Linked DNA regions of Thiocystis violascens DSM 198. The protein of the gene in region 2 interacts with the protein of the main gene of each other region in a pairwise test. Links are inferred from orthologs where the notes say so. Each region holds a gene or a part of one and is shown on either strand. Other genes may lie near its edges.

What was found. Proteins that work in one complex are often made in the same cells at the same time.
Region 1: the proteins of typA (region 2) and rlmKL interact in binary tests that used the Escherichia coli proteins (3 or more experiments, as listed by UniProt). The link is inferred for Thiocystis violascens DSM 198 from one-to-one orthologs.

Annotation. Positions count from the first base shown.
Region 1 is NC_018012.1:3,712,551-3,717,302, reverse strand. Bases 579-3,567 are described here. They hold rlmKL (bifunctional 23S rRNA (guanine(2069)-N(7))-methyltransferase RlmK/23S rRNA (guanine(2445)-N(2))-methyltransferase RlmL), read right to left. Parts: upstream 3,160-3,567; coding sequence 997-3,159; downstream 579-996. Other genes in these bases: THIVI_RS16490 (YajD family HNH nuclease), read right to left, coding at 3,166-3,567; THIVI_RS16500 (hypothetical protein), read left to right, coding at 579-867. In the rest of the region: lpdA (dihydrolipoyl dehydrogenase), read left to right, coding at 1-147; more of THIVI_RS16500, read left to right, coding at 163-578; more of THIVI_RS16490, read right to left, coding at 3,568-3,588; THIVI_RS16485 (RnfH family protein), read right to left, coding at 3,926-4,204; THIVI_RS16480 (electron transport complex subunit E), read right to left, coding at 4,229-4,752. UniProt on the Escherichia coli protein: Specifically methylates the guanine in position 2445 (m2G2445) and the guanine in position 2069 (m7G2069) of 23S rRNA. Methylation occurs before assembly of 23S rRNA into 50S subunits.
Region 2 is NC_018012.1:2,250,557-2,255,928, forward strand. Bases 955-3,828 are described here. They hold typA (translational GTPase TypA), read left to right. Parts: upstream 955-1,421; coding sequence 1,422-3,236; downstream 3,237-3,828. Other genes in these bases: pip (prolyl aminopeptidase), read left to right, coding at 3,710-3,828. Also shown: THIVI_RS09980 (AAA family ATPase), read right to left, coding at 1-650; more of pip, read left to right, coding at 3,829-4,672; dtd (D-aminoacyl-tRNA deacylase), read left to right, coding at 4,704-5,141; THIVI_RS10000 (DASH complex subunit SPC34), read left to right, coding at 5,356-5,372. UniProt on the Escherichia coli protein: A 50S ribosomal subunit assembly protein with GTPase and nucleotide-independent chaperone activity, required for 50S subunit assembly at low temperatures, may also play a role in translation.

The DNA of each region.
Region 1 (4,752 bases), 1.5 Mb from region 2 along the record:
GCCGTGCTGGCGCTGGAGATGGGCGCGGACATGGAAGACATCGGGCTGACCATCCACCCACATCCGACCCTGTGCGAAACCATCGGGCTGGCGGCGGAGATGGCGCATGGGTCGATTACGGATTTGATTGCGCCGAAGAAGCGTTAGGGTGCATCCAAATCCATGCCCAAGGAACCCGAGTTCGCAACAGCCGGAAGCCAGCGCTGGCTCCAGATTGCCGTCGCCAAGGCACCTCATCTCATCGAGCAGGCACTCCGCGATGCGGGTGCCATCGAGGAGGATGAAACGCTCGCTTGGTGCTCGCCAATTGGCTTCACGCACTTTGCGGAGTATCGCGATGAAGCGGCTTTCAGGATGCTTGGTATCGGCGAGTTTCCGATCCGCGACCTGACGGATTTCTGGCCCCGTCGCGGTCCGGTTTGGGATGGGCTGGCCGTCACGAATCGAGAGAGGTTCGTCCTCGTCGAAGCCAAGGCGCATGTCGCGGAGGTCTTGTCACCTCCATCGAAAGCTGGCCTAAAGTCCAGAGCGATCATTGATGCCGCGCTTGAGGAAGCGCGCGTATTCTATGCCCCGCGCTCAAACAAAGTTTGGTCAGAGCATTTCTACCAATATGTGAACCGCCTTGCACATCAATACCTTGTCGCACATGTCAACGAACTTCCTTCTCGCCTCGTCTTCCTTGACTTCTACAATGCCAGAGACATGAAAGGGCCATCCAGCGCCGCCGAGTGGGTGGGTGTAGCGAAACTGATTCATGCTTTCCTTGGGCTACCCGAATCACTCGAACGCTTTGGCGTCTATCATGCGTTCGTCGATGTGGAAGAACTGGAAAATGCACTCTGCTCTCCCAGTCAACTGGGCTGACTCATTTGACACATCAGCAGCTCGCGTTTGATTTGGTCGGCGATTTAACGATCTCCCGGTCTCCCAAGGTTTCCGCCGCCATCGAATGGCTGTCCGAAGCCAAGGAAGCCGAGGCACGTGGAGCAATTTTCACGCGCCCGGATAACGGATCTTCCAGCAATTGTGGATCCGCGGATTCCGGGCAAAATCCCGCGGCAGGGTCTCGGCGCTGATGTCAGTCACCTCCAGCCCCGCCAACCCCTCCAGATCGATGCGGAAGCGGCGCAGGTTGTTGGAGAAGATCAGCACTCCGTCCGGCTCCAGCAGGCGCAGCGTGGAATGGATCAGGCTCACATGATCGCGCTGAATATCGAGCGTGCCGTACATCCGCTTGGAGGTCGAAAAGCTCGGCGGATCGAGAAAGATCAGGTCGTACTGTCGTCGGCCAGCCGTGCGGTCCAGCCAGCGCAGACAGTCGGCCTGGACCAGTTCGTGTTGCTCCAGATCGATTCCGTTCAGGGTCAGATTGCTCTGTGCCCAGTCGAGATAGGTGTTCGACATGTCCACCGTGGTGCTGGAAAGGGCGCCAGACCTGGCCGCGTAGACGGTCGCCGTGCCGGTATAGCCGAACAGATTCAGGAAACGCTTGCCCGGCGCCAGCGTGCCGATCAGTCGGCGCACGTCGCGATGGTCCAGGAACAGACCGGTATCCAGATAATCCTCGAAATTGACCAGGAAACGATGCCCGCCCTCGGCGACTTCGTGAAAATGGCCGGTCTCGTCGAGGCGCTCGTACTGGTTCGACCCCTTTTGGGGCTGACGCACCTTGAAGTAAACCTGCTCGCCAGGCACTTCCAGGACTTCCGGGATGAGCCCCAACGCCTCGCGCAGACGGTGGCGGGCCTTTTTTGGATCGATGCTGGCGGGCGCGGCGTATTCCTGCACCTGCACCCAGCGCTGCTTGCCGGCATAGATGTCCACGGCGAGCGCGTATTCGGGCAGATCGGCGTCATAGAGGCGCAGACAGTCGATCTGCTCGTCGCGCTGCCATTTGCGCAGCGCCTTCAGGTTCTTTTTGAGCCGGTTGGCGAGCATGTCGGCGCTCGGACTGCGCGCTTCCGGCGGCAATGGGCGCGGCTGGTTGGTGACGAAATACTGTGGTTCGACCTGAAAGTGCAGGAGCTTGCACTCGATGGGTCCGTTATAGAGCGTGTGCATTCTGACCGCCCGCAGACCCATGTACTTGCCCAAATCCGGTGTGCCGGTGAAGACCGCCGCGCGCCAGCCGAGGAAGCGATCCTTGAGGACCGAGCCCAGGCGGGCGTAGAGGGCCGGCAGTTCGTCCTCTTCCCCCAGGCGCTCGCCATAGGGCGGATTGACGATGACCAGGCCCTCGTCCTCGACCCGGCCCGGCCGGCAGTCGGACAGCTCGCGCCGCTCGAAATGCGCCAGGCCCTCAAGCCCGGCCCGAGCCAGATGGTGGATGGAGGCGCGGATCGCGTTGGGATTCTGGTCGTAACCGCGCAGCGCGCCGAGTCGTTTTAAACCGGCGTCGCGGCGAATGTGGGCCTCGTCAAGCAGGCGTTGCCAGACCGTGTCATCGAACTGGGTCCAGCCGTGGAAGCCGAAGCGCTCGCGCAGCAATCCGGGTGCGATGTCGGCCGCGATCAGGGCGCCCTCGATGACGAGCGTGCCCGAGCCGCACATGGGGTCGAGCAGCGCGCCGCCTTCGGCGGCAATCTCCGGCCAGCCGGCGCGCAGCAGCAGGGCGGCGGCGAGATTTTCCTTCAGCGGGGCCGCCGAGCCTTCGTCGCGATAGCCGCGCAGATGCAGCGAGTCGCCGGATAGGTCGAGACTGATGCCGACGCTGTCCTGATGGGCGTAGACATGGATGCGCAGGTCGGGATGATCCTGATCGACGCTCGGACGCCGCCCGAGCCGGCTCATGAAGTGGTCGGCGATCGCATCCTTGACCCGCAGCACGGCGAAGTGCGGATGATTGATGCCTTTCAGGTCGCCGTCGAACTGGACCGCGAAGGTGTGCTCCGGCGTCAGATGGTCCTCCCAGCGAATGTCCGCCGCCGCCGCGTAGAGATCGTCAGGCCCGACGGCCGGAGACTGGCCCAAGGGCAACAGGATGCGATTGGCGACCCGCGACCAGAGACAGGCTCGATAACCGTCTTCCAATCGGCCTGAGAAGCGCGCGCCGCCGCGCGTCTCGGTGGCGTCGGACATGCCGAGCCGGATGAGTTCCTCGGCGAGCAGACTGCCCATGTGCTTCGGGGCGGATGCGAAAAAAAGGTGAGGGGACATGCGGGTCTAATCGTCCTTCTTGAGCAGGCCAGCGAGCGCCTCGAACGGATTGTGGGTCGTCTGTTTCGCGGTCCCGCCGCTGCTGCGCGCGCCGCCGCGACCGGCGGCCAGCGCGGCGAGATGTTCCTCGTACTTCTGATGCTCGTTGTCGTGGCAGTAGAGACACAACAACTCCCAGTTGCTGCCATCGGGCGGATTGTTATCGTGGTCCATATCCTTGTGATGAACCGTCAGCTCGCGCAGATTTTCGCGGGTGAAAGTCCGCGCGCAGCGCCCGCAGACCCAGGGATAGAGTTTGAGCGCCTGGTCGCGGTAACCCGCCGCACGCTCCTCGCCGGCCTTGCGCGCGTCCGCGACGACGCGGTCGAGCTTGGCGCTGTCGATGGGTTTGCCGGTTTTTCCGTGGCGTGGGCCGTTGGTCGTGGCCATGTTAGAGATCCTCGATGAGGGAGTCGGTTCGCGCAACGCGATGCCCGTTCCGTTCTCCGGGAACATCGCGGAAGCGCGCCCGGAGAGAGCATTGACTGGGCGAGGGTCCATCCAGGGCAGGGGGCGGGACGATGGCTCCCGAGAATAACGATATTGGAGTTTGCTATCCGGAGCGCTGGATTGTATCCAACATCCTGACGGAATGTTAGCGCATCCGATTTGGATTGCCGATCGGTGCTCGGTTTCTTCGCTCCGGCCGGGCGGCCGAAACACCGAGTGTAATTCGGCGATTCCAGGGGAGGACGCGGCTCCGCCGCTGGCATCGAGAGGTTGGGATCTAATCCTCTACATCCGTGTCCCGGTCGCGCCGCTCGACGGTTTCCGGGTCGGCGGTGATGGGTCGGTAGATCTCGACCCGGTTGCCGTCACTCAAGCGGGTGTCGAGCGGGACGATCTTGCCGAAGATGCCGACCTTGTTGCTCGCGAGGTCGATGTCCGGGAACTGGTTGAGCAGGCCGGAGCGTTCGATCGCATTCCGTACCGTGCTGTCGTCCGGCACGTCGAGTTTGAGCCAGGTCTGTTTGAATTTGTCCGCGTAGGCGACGCCAATGTGCATGGGATCGATGACCTCCGGTTTTGGTTAAGCCGTCTTCAAGGCTAGCGATTCACGCCGTTTGGCCTCCGCCGCGCGGGCATCGATGACCCGCTTGCCTGCGAGCAGAAAGCCTAGGGCCAGGAAGCCGCCGGGGGGGAGGATGGCAAGCAGGAAGCCGCGATAGTCCGGGATCAGGGTAAGTTCGAGGAAGGACATCGCCTGTCCGAGCAACAGCGAGGCGCCCGCGAAGAGGGTGCCGCTGCCGACGATCTCGCGCACGCCGCCGAGCACCACCAGGATGGCCGTGAATCCAAGCCCCATCATGAGTCCATCGAGCGCGGCGGACGCAACCGGGTTTTTCGAGGCGAAGGCTTCGGCGCGCCCCAGGATGGCGCAATTGACCACAATCAGCGCAATGAATAGCCCCAGCACCTTATGCAACTCGTGGGCGTAGGCGTTGAGCCCGAGATCCACCAGGGTGACTAGGGTGGCGATCACCACGATATAGACCGGGATGCGGACCTCCGGCGTGACCAGGTCGCGGATCAGCGAGATCAGTATATTAGACG
Region 2 (5,372 bases):
TAGAGTCCGGCCACGTCACGGCGCATCGCGAAGAGTTCTTCCTGGGTCAGCGGCTTGATGGGCGGTGCGTGACTCTGTGTCTGCTGCTGGCTGTCGAGTTCGAGGATTTTGATCTCCTCGTCGCGGGTCGGATAGGTCACCACGGCCTGCATCAGAAAGCGGTCGAGCTGGGCCTCGGGCAGGTGATAGGTGCCTTCCTGCTCGACCGGGTTCTGGGTCGCCAGCACCATGAACAGCTTAGGCAGCGGATAGGTGCGCTGGCCGACCGTGATCTGATGCTCGGCCATCGCCTCCAGCAGAGCCGACTGGACCTTGGCCGGGGCGCGGTTGACCTCGTCGGCGAGCAGCAGATTGTGAAACAGCGGACCCTGCCGAAACTCGAACTCGCCCTTTTCGTGACGGTAGATGTCGGTGCCGATCAGGTCGGAGGGCAGCAGGTCGGGGGTGAACTGGATGCGATGGAAGTCGCCTTCGAGCGACTCGGCCAGCGCCTTGACGGCGGTGGTCTTGGCCAGCCCCGGCATGCCCTCTACCAACAAATGTCCGTCGCTCAACAGACACACCAGCATGCTGTCGATGAAGGGTTGTTGACCGATGATGCGCGAGGCGATGTGATCGCGGACGGGTTGCAGTTCGGAGGGGGTTGTCATGCTGGGATGGTTTCCGTGCGTTCCGTGGGCGGTTGTCGATTCTGGTCGGGCGGGCGGTGCGAGCATGTCGCGGATCGTCTCCCGTGTTGGCGAACTATGCTGTCTCTTTTCCGGGGTGAGCGCAAGTCTGGGGCGGGTCGCAAAGCGCATTGATTTATCAGCATATTCAAATATCAATGCAACTCTTGAGCGATGGCTTTCAGGGGCCGACGATGGACCGGAGGCGAGAACCCGCGCTGGCGCCGTGGACGGCGCCGAACGACGGCAACCGAATTTGTTCACATGGGTCAATGGCTTAAACAGGACGCGTATGAGCGCGCCGTCAACGCGCGTAACGGAATCGCCACTTTATTTTAAGCCTTTGTTTATATTTCGATTATTTTGATCGATCAAAATCCGCCCAATCTAATCGAACCCCAACAACCGCGCGCGCTCCGATGCTTTGAACAGACCTTATGCACAAACTTATCCACAGAAATTGTTGGCGAATCGGAAAACTTCCATTGGGAAAAGATGTTGCGACGATATGACGATCCGGAGACGCAATATTGGCGGCTAACTTTTCGAGTTCGAACGACGACCGCGATAACAAGTCGATGGGCTCCCCAGGGCGCGGCTGACCGAGCGAAGAAAAATTCACCCCTCTCTCGGTATATACTTAACGCACCGGCCGCATTCGTTTCGCCCGGCTCCGACCGCGGCACGCGATCCTGATCGCCGACCCACACCCTTGAATCCTCATTTCGCTATCCCCCTGGAGCTTGACCCCTCGTGATCGAGACACTTCGCAATATCGCTATCATCGCCCATGTCGATCATGGAAAGACCACGCTGGTGGACAAGCTCTTGCAGCAATCCGGCACCCTCGGCGACCGCTTCGGTCCGGTCGAACGGGTCATGGACTCCAACGCGCTGGAGAAGGAGCGCGGGATCACTATCCTCTCCAAAAATACCGCGATCCGCTGGAACGATTACCGCATCAACATCGTCGACACCCCCGGCCATGCCGATTTCGGCGGCGAGGTCGAGCGCGTGCTGTCGATGGTCGACTCTGTGCTGCTGCTGGTCGACGCGCAGGAAGGCCCGATGCCGCAGACGCGCTTCGTGACCAGCAAGGCGTTCGAGCATGGGTTGCGCCCGATCGTGGTCATCAACAAGATCGACCGTCCTGGCGCGCGTCCCGACTGGGTCATCGATCAGGTGTTCGAGCTGTTCGACCGGCTCGGCGCGACCGACGAGCAGTTGGACTTCCCGATCGTCTACGCCTCGGCCATCAACGGCTACGCCGGGCTTGAGGACACCGTCAGCGGGGGCGACATGACGCCGCTGTTCGAGGCCATCGTCAAGCACTGCCCGGCGCCCGAGGTCGACCCGGATTCGCCGTTCCAGATGCAGGTCTCGACGCTGAATTACAGCTCCTTCGTCGGCGCGATCGCGGTCGGACGGATTCGTCACGGCAGCGTGCGGCCCAATCAGCAGATCGTGGTCGTCAAGAACGACGGCACGCGCTACAAAGCCAAGATCGGCCTGGTCTACGGCTATCTGGGACTGGAGCGCTACGAGGTGCCATCGGCCTCGGCGGGCGACATCGTCGCCCTGACCGGCATCGAGGCGCCGAATGTCTCCGACACGCTCTGTCACCCGGACCATGCCTACGCACTGCCGCCGCTCACCGTCGACGAGCCGACCGTGACCATGACCTTCCAGGTCAACACCTCGCCCTTCTGCGGTCGCGACGGCAAATATCTGACCTCGCGTCAGCTCAAGGATCGGCTGGAGCGCGAACTCATCCATAACGTCGCGCTGCGGGTCGAGGAAGGCAACGATCCCGAGAAATTCCGCGTCTCCGGGCGCGGCGAGTTGCATCTGTCGATCCTGCTGGAGAACATGCGCCGCGAGGGCTACGAAATGGCCGTCTCGCGTCCCGAGGTCATCTTCCGCGAGATCGACGGCAAGATCTGCGAGCCCTACGAGCAACTCACGGTCGATCTGGACGAGACCTCGCAGGGCGCCATCATGCAGGCGCTCGGCGAGCGGCGCGGCGAACTCAAGGACATGGTTCCGGACGGCCGGGGCCGGGTGCGGCTCGATTACGAGATCCCCTCGCGCGGTCTGATCGGCTTCCAGACCGAGTTCATGTCGCTGACCTCGGGCACCGGGCTCAAGTATCATGTCTTCGACCGTTATCGTCCGGCCAACATGGGCGGCATCGCCCCCCGGCGCAACGGCGCGCTCATCTCCAACGGCACCGGCAAGGCGCTGGGTTACGCGCTTTTCGCGCTTCAGGAGCGCGGCCGCATGATGGTCTCGCCCGGCGACGAGGTGTACGAGGGCCAGGTGGTCGGCATCCATTCGCGCGACAACGACCTGACCGTCAATCCGCTCAAGGCCAAGCAGTTGACCAACATCCGCGCCGCCGGCTCGGACGAAAACATCCTGCTGACACCGCCGGTCAAGTTCACCCTGGAGCAGGCGCTGGAATTCATCGAGGACGACGAACTGGTCGAGATCACGCCCAAGTTCATTCGGGTCCGCAAGCGTCATCTCACCGAGAACGAGCGCAAGCGGGCGAGTCGCGGCGGGTGAGACCGGGGCAGCCATGGACATCGAACGCCTGAACGAACGCATCGGCACGATGAAAAACTGGCCGACGCAGTCCACGCCTTCATCCGCGAGCAGGCGCTGCAATGCTTTCAGGAACTGGCGCGGGAGGCCGGTCCATGGCGGAACGCGCCCTGATCTTCGGGCTGTCGCCTGACATTCGCGATGCCTTCGCGCGGGTCTTTGCCCGTTATACGACGGTTGAGCGGGTGCTCCTCTTCGGCTCGCGCGCCAAGGGCACGTTCAAGGACGGCTCGGACATCGATCTGGCGGTTTTCGCGCCCAGGATGAGCGATCGGCAGTTTAGCCGTTTGTGGAATGACATCGATGACTTGCCCATCGTGTTCAAGATCGACCTGCTGCATTGGGATCGTTTGTCCAATGAGCGCCTCAAAGACAAAATCCTGGACGAGGGCCAACCTTTTTTCGCCATCGCGCATCTGACGACTGACAACCGAATGGACACCAACAGACAAGACCTTTATCCGATCACCGAACCCTTCGCGACCCATGAACTGGTCGTGGACAACGGTCACCGTCTTTATGTCGAGGAATGCGGGCGTCCCGACGGTATCCCGGCGATTTTCCTGCACGGCGGTCCCGGCGCCGGGTGCGAGGCGGCGCATCGTGGTTTCTTCGATCCCGAGCGCTATCGAGCGGTGCTGTTCGATCAGCGCGGTTGCGGCCGCTCCACGCCCCATGCCTCGCTGACGGCCAATACCACCTGGGATCTGGTCGCCGATCTCGAACGCATCCGCGAGCAGCTCGGCATCGAGCGCTGGCTGGTCTTCGGCGGCTCCTGGGGGTCGACCCTGGCCCTGGCCTATGCCGAAACTCATCCCGAGCGAGTCGCCGCGCTGGTGGCGCGGGGGATCTTTCTCTGCCGGGACGCGGAGATTCGCTGGTTTTATCAGGAGGGCGCGAACTGGATCTTTCCCGATTATTGGGAAGAGTATCTGGCGCCCATTCCGGCGGACGAACGGGGCGATCTGCTGGCGGCCTATCACCGGCGGCTCGCCGGCGCGGACGAGGTGGCGCGGATGGCGGCGGCCAAGGCGTGGTCGGTCTGGGAGGGGCGCACCGCGACCCTGTTGGGCAACCCCGGCATTCAGGCGCATTTCGCCGATCCGCATGTCGCGCTCAGTCTGGCGCGGATCGAGTGCCACTACTTCGTCCATCGTGCCTTTCTCGAACCCGATCAGTTGCTGCGCAACGCCCACCGCCTGGCGCCGATTCCCGGCGTCATCGTGCAGGGCCGCTACGATGCCATTTGTCCCATGCGCTCGGCCTGGGATCTTCACCAGGCCTGGCCGACGGCCGATTTTCAGGTGATCGCGGACGCGGGGCATTCGGCCTTCGAGCCGGGCATCCGTCAGGCATTGGTGGCGGCGACCGACCGTTTCGCGCACGAACTCGGATGAGGCGGTATCGCAAAGGCACGGAGAGCGGACGGTGATCGGTCTTCTGCAACGGGTGAGTCAGGCGCAAGTCGAGGTGGCGGGCGAGTCGATCGGCGCCATCGAGCGCGGTCTGCTGGTGCTTGTTGGCGTGCAGCCGGGCGATACCGAGGCGCGTGCCGACCGACTGCTGGAGCGTCTGTTGGGCTATCGCGTCTTTCCCGATGCCGATGACCGCATGAATCTAAGTCTGCGTGACATTGGCGGCGGGCTGCTGCTGGTGCCGCAATTTACCCTCGCCGCCGACACGCGCAAGGGGACGCGCGCGAGTTTTACCTCGGCCGCTCCGCCCGCCGACGGGGAACGACTCTTCGCGTACCTGGTCGGACAGGCGCGGATCGCCCATCCGCGCGTCGCGACCGGGCGGTTCGGCGCGGACATGCGGGTGGCGCTGGTCAACGAGGGGCCGGTGACGTTCTGGCTGGAGGCTTGAACCGCGTCCATGACGGTCTGCCTCGTTTTGAGTCGCCTGCCGTGTTTGCACTCACCTGTAGAATCCGAGTCGACGCGGTTTAACTCATTCATTTTTAAATATTTAAACCGCGCACCGCCGACCGTCCATGGTGACGCAAAGCAAGTTGAAGAGCCACGAAACGACGTTTCTCGCTCTGGGCGCGGTTTAAACGTTCATCCTGAAGCGGTCTCTCATGCGCCTACATTCCTT